2 regions of the Halobacillus sp. AWH4_228 genome follow, and region 2 is predicted to be linked to the other one. Evidence: predicted binding sites of a transcription regulator. Region 2 holds the regulator's gene; the other holds the start of a gene.
What was found. Region 2 encodes LexA, which represses DNA repair genes until DNA is damaged. Its sites were predicted from a motif close to CGAACATATGTTCG; they were not measured.
Positions count from the first base shown of each region.

Region 1: the regulator LexA is predicted to act here: its motif matches at 2,765-2,778, upstream of ACXADP_RS08625 (DNA polymerase IV).

Region 1 is NZ_JBSWTE010000001.1:1,724,321-1,730,904, forward strand. It holds gene ACXADP_RS08615 (acyl-CoA carboxylase subunit beta) at 1-1,414, shown strand, start outside; gene ACXADP_RS08620 (M20/M25/M40 family metallo-hydrolase) at 1,484-2,608, shown strand; gene ACXADP_RS08625 (DNA polymerase IV) at 2,795-4,042, shown strand; gene ACXADP_RS08630 (YpzI family protein) at 4,101-4,229, shown strand; gene ACXADP_RS08635 (small acid-soluble spore protein P) at 4,244-4,396, shown strand; gene ACXADP_RS08640 (DUF3892 domain-containing protein) at 4,490-4,714, shown strand; gene ACXADP_RS08645 (ABC transporter ATP-binding protein) at 4,913-5,614, shown strand; gene ACXADP_RS08650 (ABC transporter permease) at 5,611-6,584, shown strand, end outside.
Region 2 is NZ_JBSWTE010000001.1:2,134,715-2,141,298, forward strand. It holds gene tkt (transketolase) at 1-1,794, opposite strand, end outside; gene ACXADP_RS10835 (DUF896 domain-containing protein) at 1,966-2,199, opposite strand; gene ACXADP_RS10840 (YneB family resolvase-like protein) at 2,301-2,951, opposite strand; gene lexA (transcriptional repressor LexA) at 3,258-3,881, shown strand; gene ACXADP_RS10850 (hypothetical protein) at 3,947-4,177, opposite strand; gene ACXADP_RS10855 (N-acetylmuramoyl-L-alanine amidase) at 4,265-5,365, opposite strand; gene glnA (type I glutamate--ammonia ligase) at 5,598-6,584, opposite strand, start outside.

The sequences.
Region 1 (6,584 bases), 410 kb from region 2:
GGATGAGGGTAGTTTCATTGAGCTGAACCCTTTCATAGAGCATCGTCATGATGCCTTCGGGATGGACGGCAAAACAGCCCCGGGAGAAGGGGTAGTCACAGGATACGGGAAAATTGATGGAAGAAGTGTGTATCTTTTTGCCCAGGATTTCACAGTGTATGGCGGAGCATTGGGGGAGATGCATGCAAAGAAAATTGCTGCCGTCATGGATCTGGCTGCCAAGAACGGAACGCCTTTCATCGGTTTGAATGACTCGGGAGGAGCGAGAATCCAGGAGGGGGTTTCATCTCTGGATGGATATGGACAGGTGTTTTACCGCAATTCGATCTATTCGGGAGTCATCCCACAGATTTCAGTCATTATGGGACCGTGTGCAGGTGGAGCGGTCTATTCACCGGCCATCACCGATTTCGTCATCATGGTGGAAAAGACGTCCCAGATGTTCATTACGGGACCGAAAGTCATAGAGACGGTTACGGGAGAACAAATATCCGCTGAGGATCTCGGAGGCGCCGGCGTTCACAATACGCTCAGTGGAAATGCCCATATGAAGACAACGGATGAAGCGGAGGCCCTGGATGCTGTACGGAGGCTCATCAGTTATCTTCCTCAGAATAACGAAGAGAAAACACCAATGATCCAGGAAGAAACGAGGGATCATTTCCGTCCGGACCTGACCGATAAGGTTCCTTTTGATCCCATCCGTCCTTATGATGTCCGCGTCATTATTGATGAAGTGGTGGACGAGTCGTCATTCTTTGAAATTCAAAAAGACTTTGCCAAAAACATTGTCGTTGGTTTTGCCCGTATGGACGGCAGGGCTGTCGGCCTTGTCTGCAATCAGCCGAAATATATGGCCGGCGGGCTGGATATCGACTCCAGCGATAAAGCCGCACGATTCATCCGTACGTGCGATTCGTTCAATATCCCTATTATTACGTTTGAGGATGTAACCGGGTTTTTCCCTGGTATTAAACAGGAACACGGGGGAATCATACGACACGGAGCAAAAATTCTTTATGCCTATTCAGAAGCTACGGTGCCCAAACTTACAGTGATCACCCGAAAGGCGTATGGCGGGGCCTATGTGGCGCTGAACAGTAAGTCCATAGGAGCGGATCTTGTCTACGCCTGGCCGAACGCTGAAATTGCGGTCATGGGGCCTGAAGGAGCCGCCAACATCATTTTCGCCAAGGAGATCAAGGAAAGTGCACAGCCTGAAGAAACGAGGCAGAATAAGATCAATGAATACCGCGAACGTTTTGCCAACCCATACGTTGCTGCAGGTCTCGGGATGATCGATGATGTCATCGATCCACGGGAAACGCGGAGCACACTCGTAAAGGCTTTGGATATGCTGCAGGACAAGCGGGAGGAACGTCCTTATAAAAAGCATGGAAATATTCCTCTTTAATTGACATGATTCTTTCGTTCCGCTAACGTACAAAGAGGAATGTGGTTACATATGAAGGAGGAAATATCCATGGCAGAAATCAACAAACAGCGCTTGCTGGACGAATTTTTAGAACTCGTCCAAATTGATTCCGAAACAACGCAGGAAGCAGAGATTTCCAAAGTACTCAAGAAGAAATTCACGGACCTCGGACTTGAAGTACTGGAAGATGAGGCGGCTTACGCGACAGGTCACGGAGCCAACAACCTGATCTGTAATCTCAAAGGCTCGAAAGATGGAGCCGATACGATTTACTTCACTTCGCATATGGATACCGTCGTGCCAGGGAACGGCGTAAAACCCTCCATCGAGGACGGGTATGTCGTCACGGACGGAACGACGATTCTCGGTGCGGATGACAAAGCAGGGATTGCTGCCATCCTTGAGGCTATCCGTTCTCTGAAAGAGCAGAGCGTAGAGCATGGAGATATCCAATTCGTTATTACAGTCGGAGAAGAGAGCGGCCTTGTCGGTGCGAAAGCTCTGGACAGTTCGCTCCTGAAAGCGAAATACGGCTATGCGATTGACAGTGACGGGCAGGTTGGAAATATTGTCGTAGCGGCTCCGACACAGGCGAAAATCAATGCTGTCGTCAAAGGCAGAACGGCTCATGCCGGTGTAGCTCCTGAAAAAGGGGTTTCAGCTATCACGCTGGCGTCACGCGCCATCGCAAAAATGCCTCTGGGACGTATTGATGAGGAAACGACAGCGAATATCGGACGCTTTGAAGGTGGTCAGAAAACCAACATCGTATGCGATCATGCCGAAATTCTCGCTGAAGCCCGCTCGCTCGACCCTGCGAAAATGGAAGAGCAGGTCGAGAAAATGAAACAGGCATTTTATGAAACAGCAGAAGAAATGGGTGGAGAAGTGGACCTGGATATCCAGGTCATGTACCCGGGCTATAAGCAGGAGGCTGGTGACGAAGTGGTCGAAGTGGCCCGCTCGGCAGCCAAACGGATCGGCCGGGAAAGCGAACTGCTCCGCAGCGGCGGCGGCAGTGATGCCAACGTGATTGCCGGCCACGGAGTTCCGACGGTGAACTTGAGCGTCGGTTACGAAGAAATCCATACGACCAATGAGCGCATCCCTGTAGCTGAACTTGAAAAAATTGCCGAATTTATTACAGCTATTGCTGAAGAAGCGGCATCTTAACGAAGAGGGAGAGTCCCTTCTTCTATACAAAACCCGTACGGTGTATCTCAAGCGCCGTGCGGGTTTTTATTTCGGCTGTTTTTTCACTTGAATGATGCAGCCTTTTCCGGTGCGAGCAGTCCGCACCATACATCCCGTGGTCTATGCTATAATAAAAGAACAAATGTTCTAATGGAGGAAAGACGTATGGCTTCAAAGTGGTATCCAAAAAAAGGGCGGGTCATTTTTCATGTGGATATGAACAGCTTCTATGCTTCAGTGGAAGCTGCCTTTGATCCCAGCTTAAAAGGGAAGCCTTTAGCTATTGCCGGCAATCCGGAAGAACGACGCGGGATCATCGTGACGAGCAGCTATGAAGCAAGAAAATACGGAGTGAAAACGACCATGCCGCTTGGAGAAGCGCGAAGACTCTGTCCGGACCTGATGGTGATGCGGCCGAATTTTGAACGCTACCGCACAGCATCCAAAGAGATGTTCAAAATTCTCGCCGATGTGACCTCTCTCGTCCAGCCTGTCTCCATTGATGAAGGCTACATGGACATTACCGACTGTTCCGACCAAGGTTCTCCTCCTGAAATTGCAGAACGCATTCAGCAGCGGATCGCCGAAGAGCTTGATCTTCCATGCAGTATCGGGATTGCTCCGAATAAATTTCTGGCAAAAATGGCTTCCGATATGAAGAAACCCATGGGGATAACCATTTTAAGAAAAAGGGATCTCGAGCGTACGCTTTGGAAGCTTCCGATTGAAGACATGCACGGCGTGGGATCCAAAACAGCAGAGAAGTTAAGAAAAATTGGGATCGAAACGATCGGCGGACTTGCTTTGCATTCCGTCATAGAACTGAAAGGGATCCTCGGTATCAATGGAGAGCGTCTGCAGAACAGAGCCAACGGAATGGACGACAGACTGGTGGACCCTGAAGCTGTGCATGATTTCAAAAGTATCGGCACTTCCACAACGCTTCCTCATGACACGACGGACGAGGATGAAATCCAAACCGTCCTGCGCCGGCTTTCCAATAAGGTTGCTGCGAGGATGAACGGGAAAAAGGTCCTTGCCAGGAACGTGCAGCTCATGATCCGGTATCATGACCGGAAAACGGTGACGAGGAGCCGCCAGCTTCAGGAATTCATCAGTAAACCCGATGAACTGTTCCAACACAGCATCCAGCTTTTTGACCAGCACTGGAATCAGGATCCTGTCCGGCTTCTCGGTGTAACTGCCGGTGACCTCGCAGAAAAATCCGAGGTCACCCAGCAGCTTGATCTATTCAATTATGAACAGTATGCCGGTAAGGAAAAATTGTATAAAACCATTGATACACTCACAGAGAAATACGGGAAAAACCCTTTCCGCACGTTGACGAATCCGGATGAAACCAAAATATCCACCAGCTTTCAAAAAGACTTTCTGGACGATTATAAAAAGTGATTCCCAGGCATGACTCCGCTTTTTTGTTTCATACTAAACAGGAAGGGAGGAAGGAATCATGGGTAGAGATCGACAAGAAAAGAAATTGAAAAAGTCCGGAAAGGTCCAGTCCGACCGTGATCAGAGCCTCAGTTATCCAGGGGCGACGATGATGGAGGGGCCGGAGCCTGCTCGAAAACGCAGATAAGGAGGCGGTTTCTAATGGGTGGACGCCGCATGGGACCCAAACAACAAACACGTCCGGACATTCCTCTCGGTCCGGATCAGGCATATGGCGAAAAGGCGCAGGGCTCACACAAAGCCAAGCAGGCCCGTCATTCCCGTCAAAAACAAAAAACATCGCACGATATGTAATCAAAAGCAGCCGGGAGCGGCTGCTTTTTCCATTCTTTGCTGTTCATAGCCTCAACGCTTCAGGGGATTCTATAAAGGAGGAGGTTGAGAACTATGCCGGAACGAATTGTCGCTGTAAAAAAGAACGGTCAGGGAAGCATTGTTGAGATGCAGCTGGCGTCAGGGCGTGTGGTCGATTATAAGCAGGCCCACGAAATGGCGCGCATCGGTGAGTTGGAACACGTGAACCTGATTCGTGGTAAGGATGGGGAAGACCATCTGCGCAGTGAGCCGGATGGCATACAATCCAACAACCTGGACAACCTTCCCTCTTTCTAAGGAAAACCGGGCAGAGCATACAAAGCTCTGTCCGGTTTTTTTGTATGTAAACAGTAAACAAATCAGATGGATGTGATAAAAATGAAATAATATCATATAAATATTTCAAAAGTAGTTGACTTTTTTTAGGGGTGTTGTAAACTTAAAATGAAATATAAAACATAAAATATTACAAAACTTTTTAATGGGGATGATGAAATGGCGATCTTCGCAGAAAAGGTTACAAAAACGTATCAAAGCGGAGAGGTGACGGTTAAGGCGCTGCGTGAGGCGAGTCTGACTGTACCGGACAAAAAGATTGTCACAATTCTAGGGCCTTCCGGATCGGGTAAATCCACACTTTTGAACGTGATCGGGGGCATCGACCGCTATGACGAAGGACAGATTGTAGTGGATGGCCGGACGCTTGATGAATTGAAGGACAAACAGCTGACGGAATATCGAAGAAAAAATATTGGGTTCATTTTCCAACAGTATAACCTTATTCCCACTCTTACTGTTGAGGAAAATGTAGAAGTCGGCCGGGAGTTGAGCAGTAATCCGCTTTCGATGGAGGATACGCTGAGAAAAGTGGGAATGCTTGATAAAAAAGATAAATTCCCCTCTCAATTGAGTGGTGGAGAGCAGCAGCGTGTGGCCATCGCCCGTGCATTAATTAAAAATCCGAACATCCTGTTATGTGATGAGCCTACGGGGGCCCTGGATGAGGATACGGGTAAGAATATTTTGAAGCTGCTGAAATACGTGAACGAAACGTACGGAACGACCGTACTCATCATTACTCATAACCAGGGAATCGGAGAGATGGCCCATCAGGTGATCCGGATGAGCAGCGGGGAAATCGTAGAGACGTTTGAAAACGAGACACTGGTGGACCCTGAGCAGGTGACGTGGTCATGATTTTAAAAAAATCGATGATCCGTACACTGAAAGAGAAGAAATTTCAATATGCCGGTGTCATTCTGCTCTTCCTGCTGGCTGTTACGCTGTATGTCTCTTTGTCGATGGCTGTGACGACGTTGGAAGAGCGGAATGCCAGGTTTACCGAAGATTATAAACAGGAGACCTTCCATTTCGTACCTTCTGAGCCGGTGGACTCCTCCAAGCTGCAGGAGTGGGAGGAGGAGTTTGGTGTCACCCTTGAGGCCAGGTCCTATTATGATGCTGATGTAGACGGTTCAGTGCTCAGGGTCTTTTCACAAACAGAAGAAATCAACCTTCCTTATCTATCCGAGGGTTCGAACCCGACAGATGACAGTGAAATCGCTGTTTCCTCCGTTTTTGCTGAAAAAAATGATCTGCATATCGGTGATGAGGTGGAAATCAGCGGAGAACGGATGGAAGTGACAGGATTTGTTTTTCTTCCTGACTATATTTACATGATTGAACAATTGACGGATTTGATCAGCGATGCGGAGAAATTCGGTATAGCCATAGCCTCAGAGCGTGTCATGGATCAGTGGTCGTCCCTGTCCCAGACAGAAATCACGGGATGGTCCAGTGATGGAGAGGTTCCTGATGGTTTCATGGAGGCTGTCCGTGCGGAGACGACCATTCTGCAATTTGTAGAAGCCGGTGACAACCCCCGGATTCAGTTCGTGGATACAGAAATTGAAGGCGCAAAAAGTATGAACAATACACTCCCGCTCTTCATTCTGGCTCTTGCTGCAGCGATGGTTCTTCTTTTAATGAGACGCCGGATTGATATGCAGCGCAAGGAAATCGGGACGCTGCTGGCGCTTGGCTACCGGAGGAATGAACTGCTTCGGCATTACCTCGGCTATGCGTGGGTCATCGGCCTAAGTGGTACGGTTCTCGGACTGGCAGCGGGTGCCGCCTTATCCGTTCCGTTATCTAATCTATATGCAAA
Region 2 (6,584 bases):
TTCAGCGGACTGCTCATTAAAGCGGTCGAAGGAAGGCACACTCACGACGCGGACATCATAGCCTTTTGTCTTAAGTTCTTCCTGAGCTTTAGCAATCAACTGAACCTCTGAACCAGAAGCAAGAAGAATGGCATCCGGCTCATCTTTATCTGAATCACTCAAAATGTAAGCCCCACGTTTCATACCTTCGTATGCATGCTCTTCTGTTCCTTCCAGTGTAGGAAGTCCCTGACGAGTCAACACAAGGGCTGATGGCTTATCTTCGGACTCAAGAGCAAGCCTCCAAGCTGCATTGGTTTCGTTCCCATCCGCCGGACGAAGCACGGAAAGGTTCGGCATTGCTCTTAAAGAAGCCAGCTGTTCCACAGGTTCGTGGGTCGGGCCGTCTTCCCCTACAGCAACGGAATCGTGAGTGAACACATAATTGACTGGAAGACTCATAAGAGCTGACAGTCGAACCGCTGGACGAAGGTAGTCACTGAATACGAAGAATGTTCCAGCATAAACTTTCAATCCGCCGTGAAGCCCCATACCGTTCAGGGCAGCTGCCATAGCGAATTCACGTACACCGAACCAGATGTTGCGGCCGGCGTAATTCTCACGGGAGAAATCTTCTTCGCCTTTCACAGCCGTTTTGTTGGATCCTGCAAGGTCCGCACTTCCACCAAAGAAATATGGAACGGCTTTGGACAATGCATTGATGGCGTCACCAGATGCTGCACGGGTAGCCGGACTGTCTTCGCCGACTTTATAAGATGGAAGTTCCTTCTCCCATCCTTCAGGCAGCTCTCCACGGATAGCGGCTTCCAGTTCTTCAGCAAGCTCTGGATAAGCTTCTTTGTAGGAAGCCATCAATTCGTTCCAGGACTGCTCTTTGTCCTCGCCATTTTTCTGAACTTTATCCTGGAAGTCCTGGTATACTTCATCAGGAACATGGAATGGTTCGTGTTCCCATCCGTAAAACTGTTTGGCAGCTGTTCCTTCTTCTTCGCCCAGTGGAGCACCGTGCGAATCAGATTTACCGGACTTGTTAGGAGAACCATAGCCGATCACAGTCTTCACTTCGATCATCGTAGGCTGGGATGTGTTGGCTTTTGCCTGCTGGATCGCTTGTCCGATCGTTTCCACGTCGGTACCATCCTCGACACGGATAACTTCCCAACCATATGCTTCATAGCGTTTTTCAACACTTTCGCTGAAGGAACGGTCAAGATCTCCATCAAGAGAAATATCGTTGGAGTCATAAAGGACAACCAGCTTTCCAAGACCAAGGTGGCCGGCAAGCGAAGCAGATTCCTGGGAAACTCCTTCCATCAAATCACCGTCACCGCAGATGGAGAATGTATAGTGGTCCACGACGTTGTAGCCTTCGCGGTTGTATTTTCCGGCAAGGTGGGCTTCAGCCATCGCCATTCCGGTTGCCATTGCGAGTCCCTGTCCCAGAGGACCGGTTGTTGCTTCCACACCGTCTGTATGTCCATATTCCGGGTGTCCGGGAGTTTTAGAATCCCACTGACGGAATGATTTTAGATCATCCATTGTCACGTTATAGCCGGAAAGGTGCAGAAGGCTGTATAGAAGCATGGATCCATGTCCTGCGGAGAGGACGAAACGGTCGCGGTCGAACCATTTTGAATTTTTAGGATTATGATCCATAAATTCCGTCCAGAGTTTATAAGCCATTGGAGCAGCCCCCATAGGCATACCCGGGTGACCGGAACTTGCTTTTTCTACTGCGTCGATCGTTAGTGTTCGAATGGTATCAATTGAAGTTTGTTCAAGACTTTTTGCCATTTCCAATAATCCCCTTTCTGTACAGGTATATGTACCATGTATTATCCTATAATGAAACAAGGCGTTGTGCAAACTTTTGTCCTCCGCCCTTCCTTAATTTCCCCGTGTTTCTGTAGAATTAAACGAAAAAAATCCGCACCTTTTAAAGAAGATGCGGATCGGTTCAGTCGTTTAGTTTTTCTTTTCGTTTTCCTGCATTTGACGCAGTTTGGCAGGAGTCACATCATTCCCGGCAGGATCGATAACCGTGACACCTTTCAACTGGTTTTTGAATGATTTACGGGCACTTTGTAAATATTCCTGACGCAGGTTCTTCTGTTCGCTTTTCTCTTCTTCCGATAATTCCAGCTGCTTTGATTTATTGGCTAATTCGTTTATACGGTCCAATTTTTCTTGAGATAACATAGATCCTTCTCCTTTTTTTATAGTCTGGATCAGCTTTAGAACATGAAAAAGACAAGCAGCCCTAAGACTCTTGTCTCCCTTATGTTCCTATAGTAACCTGCCTATTCTTCTTTTTCAAGTGATATGTACTCTTGATAGCGACGGTGAACCGTTGCCTTGGATACATCATACCCAAGCCCTCTTAGTGTTGCCGCAATGTCCTTGAACGTCAAATCACTCCCTCTGAGCCTGACAACCTCTTCGATCGGAAATTCCTTCCTCTCTCTCCCCGCTGCCAGATGCTGATTGGACAGGTTCGAAGATGGATCATAGCCTTCGGCGACCGCTTTCTGCATCCCCCGCCTGATTTTCATATTATGAATTTTTCTCTGGTACTCCTCAACGATGCCCACAATCTGAAGAACCATGGAGTCTGACTCGGAAAGATGCAGTTCCCCGTTATGGGTTAAGGAATAAACCTTAACATTCAACCGGTTCAATTGATGGAACAAAGCGATTTTTGTATTTCCCCTGCCCAGCCTCGTCTCATCCTGAACCAACAGAGCCTCTGCTTCGTGATTGGAAAAAGCATCAAGCATCTGGAAAACACCTTCCCGTTCAATCTCATACCCGCTCGCCTGCTCCTCTATACAGGCGGCCACTTCCATTCCATGGTGTTCGGCCATGGCATACAGTTCTGCCTTCTGTCTTTTCAAGGAGCTGACCTGGGCTTCCTTTTCCGTACTTACGCGACAATATAGGATTACTCTCATGATGTATGTCCCCGCTTCTACTGGTTTTCAAGATTTATCCGCTTGTAACCATAGAATAATAGAGAATAGCAAAACTAACAATAAACAAAACGATATAAGTGTAGTCCAGTTTTGATAGTTTATTAAACATAATTAACCCTCCATTTAAGAACGAACGTTCCTAAGAACCTCTGTTCGCGTTTTCTAATACCTATTATAGACGAATGTATGTTCTTGTCAACGACTTTTTTCGAACGCTTGTTTGTATTTTTGAGGATGGCATGGTACAATGTGGTTACTATAATCCTATGTACGAGGTGCTAATCTATGAGCAAACTTTCAAAGCGGCAGCAGGAAATACTAGATTTCATAAAAGAACAGGTTCTACTAAAAGGATATCCCCCATCTGTAAGGGAGATCGGTCAGTCTGTAGGGCTGGCCTCCAGTTCCACCGTCCACGGTCATTTATCCCGTCTTGAGAAAAAGGGATATATCCGCAGGGATCCTACGAAACCAAGGGCCATCGAAGTGATTGAGCTGGAAGAAGACCACAGTATCCCCCGCGGGGAAGCCACTTATGCCCCTGTCATCGGTAAAGTTACGGCTGGTTCACCGATTACGGCGGTAGAGAACATTGAAGAATATGTTCCCCTCCCGGATACGCTTGCAGGATCGGAAGACAATACGTTCGTCCTTATCGTTCAAGGAGAAAGTATGATTGAGGCGGGCATTCTTGACGGGGACATGGTCATTGTCAGACAGCAGCAGACTGCCCAGAACGGGGATATAGTTGTGGCTATGACGGAAGAGGAAGAGGCTACTGTCAAACGATTCTTTAAAGAGAAGAATCACATCCGTCTTCAGCCTGAAAATGCCACGATGGAACCGATCATTTTAAATGATGTATCCATTCTCGGAAGAGTCGTCGGCTTATACCGTACCGTTCATTAATACACATACAAAAAACGGCGGGAGCAATCCCGCCGTTTTTTGTATTGAACATGAGAATATGAACGTTAAGAAGCCCCCGTACGATTTCTTTTATTCCGTCTCCGGAAATCAGCAGAATAAATATTCTTCTTCAAAAATGTGCGGACGCTCTTCTTCTGCAGACAATAAGCAAGGATGGCATCAGGATGGTTTTTAATCACTCTTACAGAACGCTGAGACCAATGTTTCCCCTTAGATAAATAGATCATATCGATGATCTTCTTATTTTCTACAGACTGTTTGAAAATCGTTTCCATATTGCACACCCCTTAACCGAACATTTGTTCTACATTTATTATATGCAGGAACAAGGGAAATGTACACTGGAATGTTTTGCAGCTCTTTTATTTACTTAAATAATTTTTAATGTTTTGGGAGGTTTCCAATCTGGTTTTTCCCGTCAAGTCAATAAAATTACTCCCCTTAAGCCTATCTGTGCCTCCTCCAGCCACAATAATTTGTTCAGCCACCTGACGTTTTTCTGCTACGGCTCTAAGTGCAATTAATGCATTTTTACGGATTGCCAGCGCTTCAACGGCAGGAAAATCCGCAAAAGAATTTATGACAACTGCCAATTTTTCCATTTCCTCTTCTCCTTTATCCAGGTCTTCCAAGGCTTTCTGCACAGCCGCTTTCGTTTTCGGTCCATAAAAGCCGTCCACTTCAAGCTTCTGGTCTTTTTGAAAAGCCTTGACTGCCGCTTCTGTGGCAGGACCGAAGCTGCCGTCAGCTCCATAACCATTCATGGTATAACCCAGTTTTAATAAGTTCTCCTGCATTTCCTTGACTTCCGCGCCGGTATCCCCAAGCGAAAGATAGTCGATTCCGCCATTGAACGGAACTCCAAAGTATTCTAAAATGCCCCGGGCGTGCTCCTCTGCAACTTCTTTTTGAAAGCGTTCGTCAATCATCAATAATGCTTCCCGCTTGTTATCCATATAGCCGTTCTCTGTTAACACTGCCGGCATATCCGTTTCACGTAGAACGTGGAAGTTCGCTTCTTTAATCCCTCTGAAGTTTTGATCGGTGCCCTGGCGTAAGTATTTCGCAAGTGATGAAGCAAGACGCCCGGCGGACCGGTTCAAATATCCGGGATAGACGTAAAGTTCGATTCCGTTTGGATCTGCCCCGCCAAAGGACCCATCAAAAGCATTGTAGTGAACGGATACATAAATATCCGCATTGTTCTCATTGGCCGCTCTCGTCCTGTAGGATAATGGTGTGTCTTCATCTGTCGGTGCTACGAGAAGCACGCGGAATCCATGATCCAGCAGAATGTTCGATAAATACTGTACAACTTTACGATTGAATTCGTTCTCCTTGATTTGTCTGCCTAATTCCTGAATGTATGGCGTTCTTTTTCCCGGAGTTTCCATTCCATGTCCATCATCCAAAGCTACTGTACGTCCATTCCATTTCCCTGTTGGATTGATTAATCTTGCCATATACATCCCTCTCTCCACTCTTCCTTCCTGGAAAAGGGGGTTTACTAGGACATTCTTCTATCATCCTACTCCAAATGTATGCTTGGATAAGAACGTTGGTGTCGGCCTTTCCTATAAAATGATGAACCATGTTAGATTTTCTCCCAGGATTCGGGGTGATTCCAACGGCAGATGCTGAGGAAAATATAAAAAAGCCCCGACTTATGTAAGTCAGGGCCTTCTGTCTTTCTATTTAATAGGTCTGCAGATATTGCTCGCGCTCCCAAGGATGAACCTGGGTACGGAACATATCCCATTCGATTTCCTTCGCTTCAATGAAATGCTCGAACAGGTGCTCACCGAGAGCTTCCACCATGATCGGGTCTTCCTGAAGCTCTTCCAATGCATCATATAATGTTGCAGGAAGGTCTTTGACACCGTGAGCCTCACGTTCTTTTTTATCCATAACGTAAATGTTGCGGTCTACTGGTGCTGGAGCCTGAAGTCCATTTTCCACACCATCAAGACCTGCAGCAAGCAGGACAGCCATTGCCATGTAAGGGTTGGCGGCTGGATCCACACTTCTCACTTCAATACGTGTGCTGATGCCACGGGACGTCGGTACTCGAACAAGCGGACTGCGGTTCTGTCCGGACCAGGCTACGTAGCATGGCGCTTCATATCCCGGCACGAGACGCTTATAGGAGTTTACAGTCGGGTTGGTCACCGCTGTAAAGTTTGTTGCGTGCTTAATAATGCCTGCTGTGAACTGATAAGCCACATCGGAAAGCTGTTCCTTTCCACTTTCGTCAAAGAACGCATTGTTCCCATTCTTAAAGAGGGACATGTTGGCATGCATACCAGATCCGTTCACACCAAACAGAGGCTTCGGCATGAAGGTTGCATGCAGACCGTGCTGACGCGCGATCGTTTTAACAACAAGCTTGAAGGTCTGGATATCATCACAGTGTTTCACAGCATCTGCATATTTAAAATCAATTTCATGCTGACCCGGGGCAACCTCGTGGTGGGAGGCTTCGATTTCAAAGCCCATCTCCTCAAGTTCCAGCACAATATCACGACGGCAGTTTTCCCCAAGATCGGTAGGAGCGAGGTCAAAATAACCGCCACGGTCATTCAGCTCCAGGGATGGGTCGCCTTTTTCGTCTAATTTAAACAAGAAAAATTCAGGTTCTGTACCGATATTAAAGGCAGAGAATCCGAGTTTCTCCATTTTCTT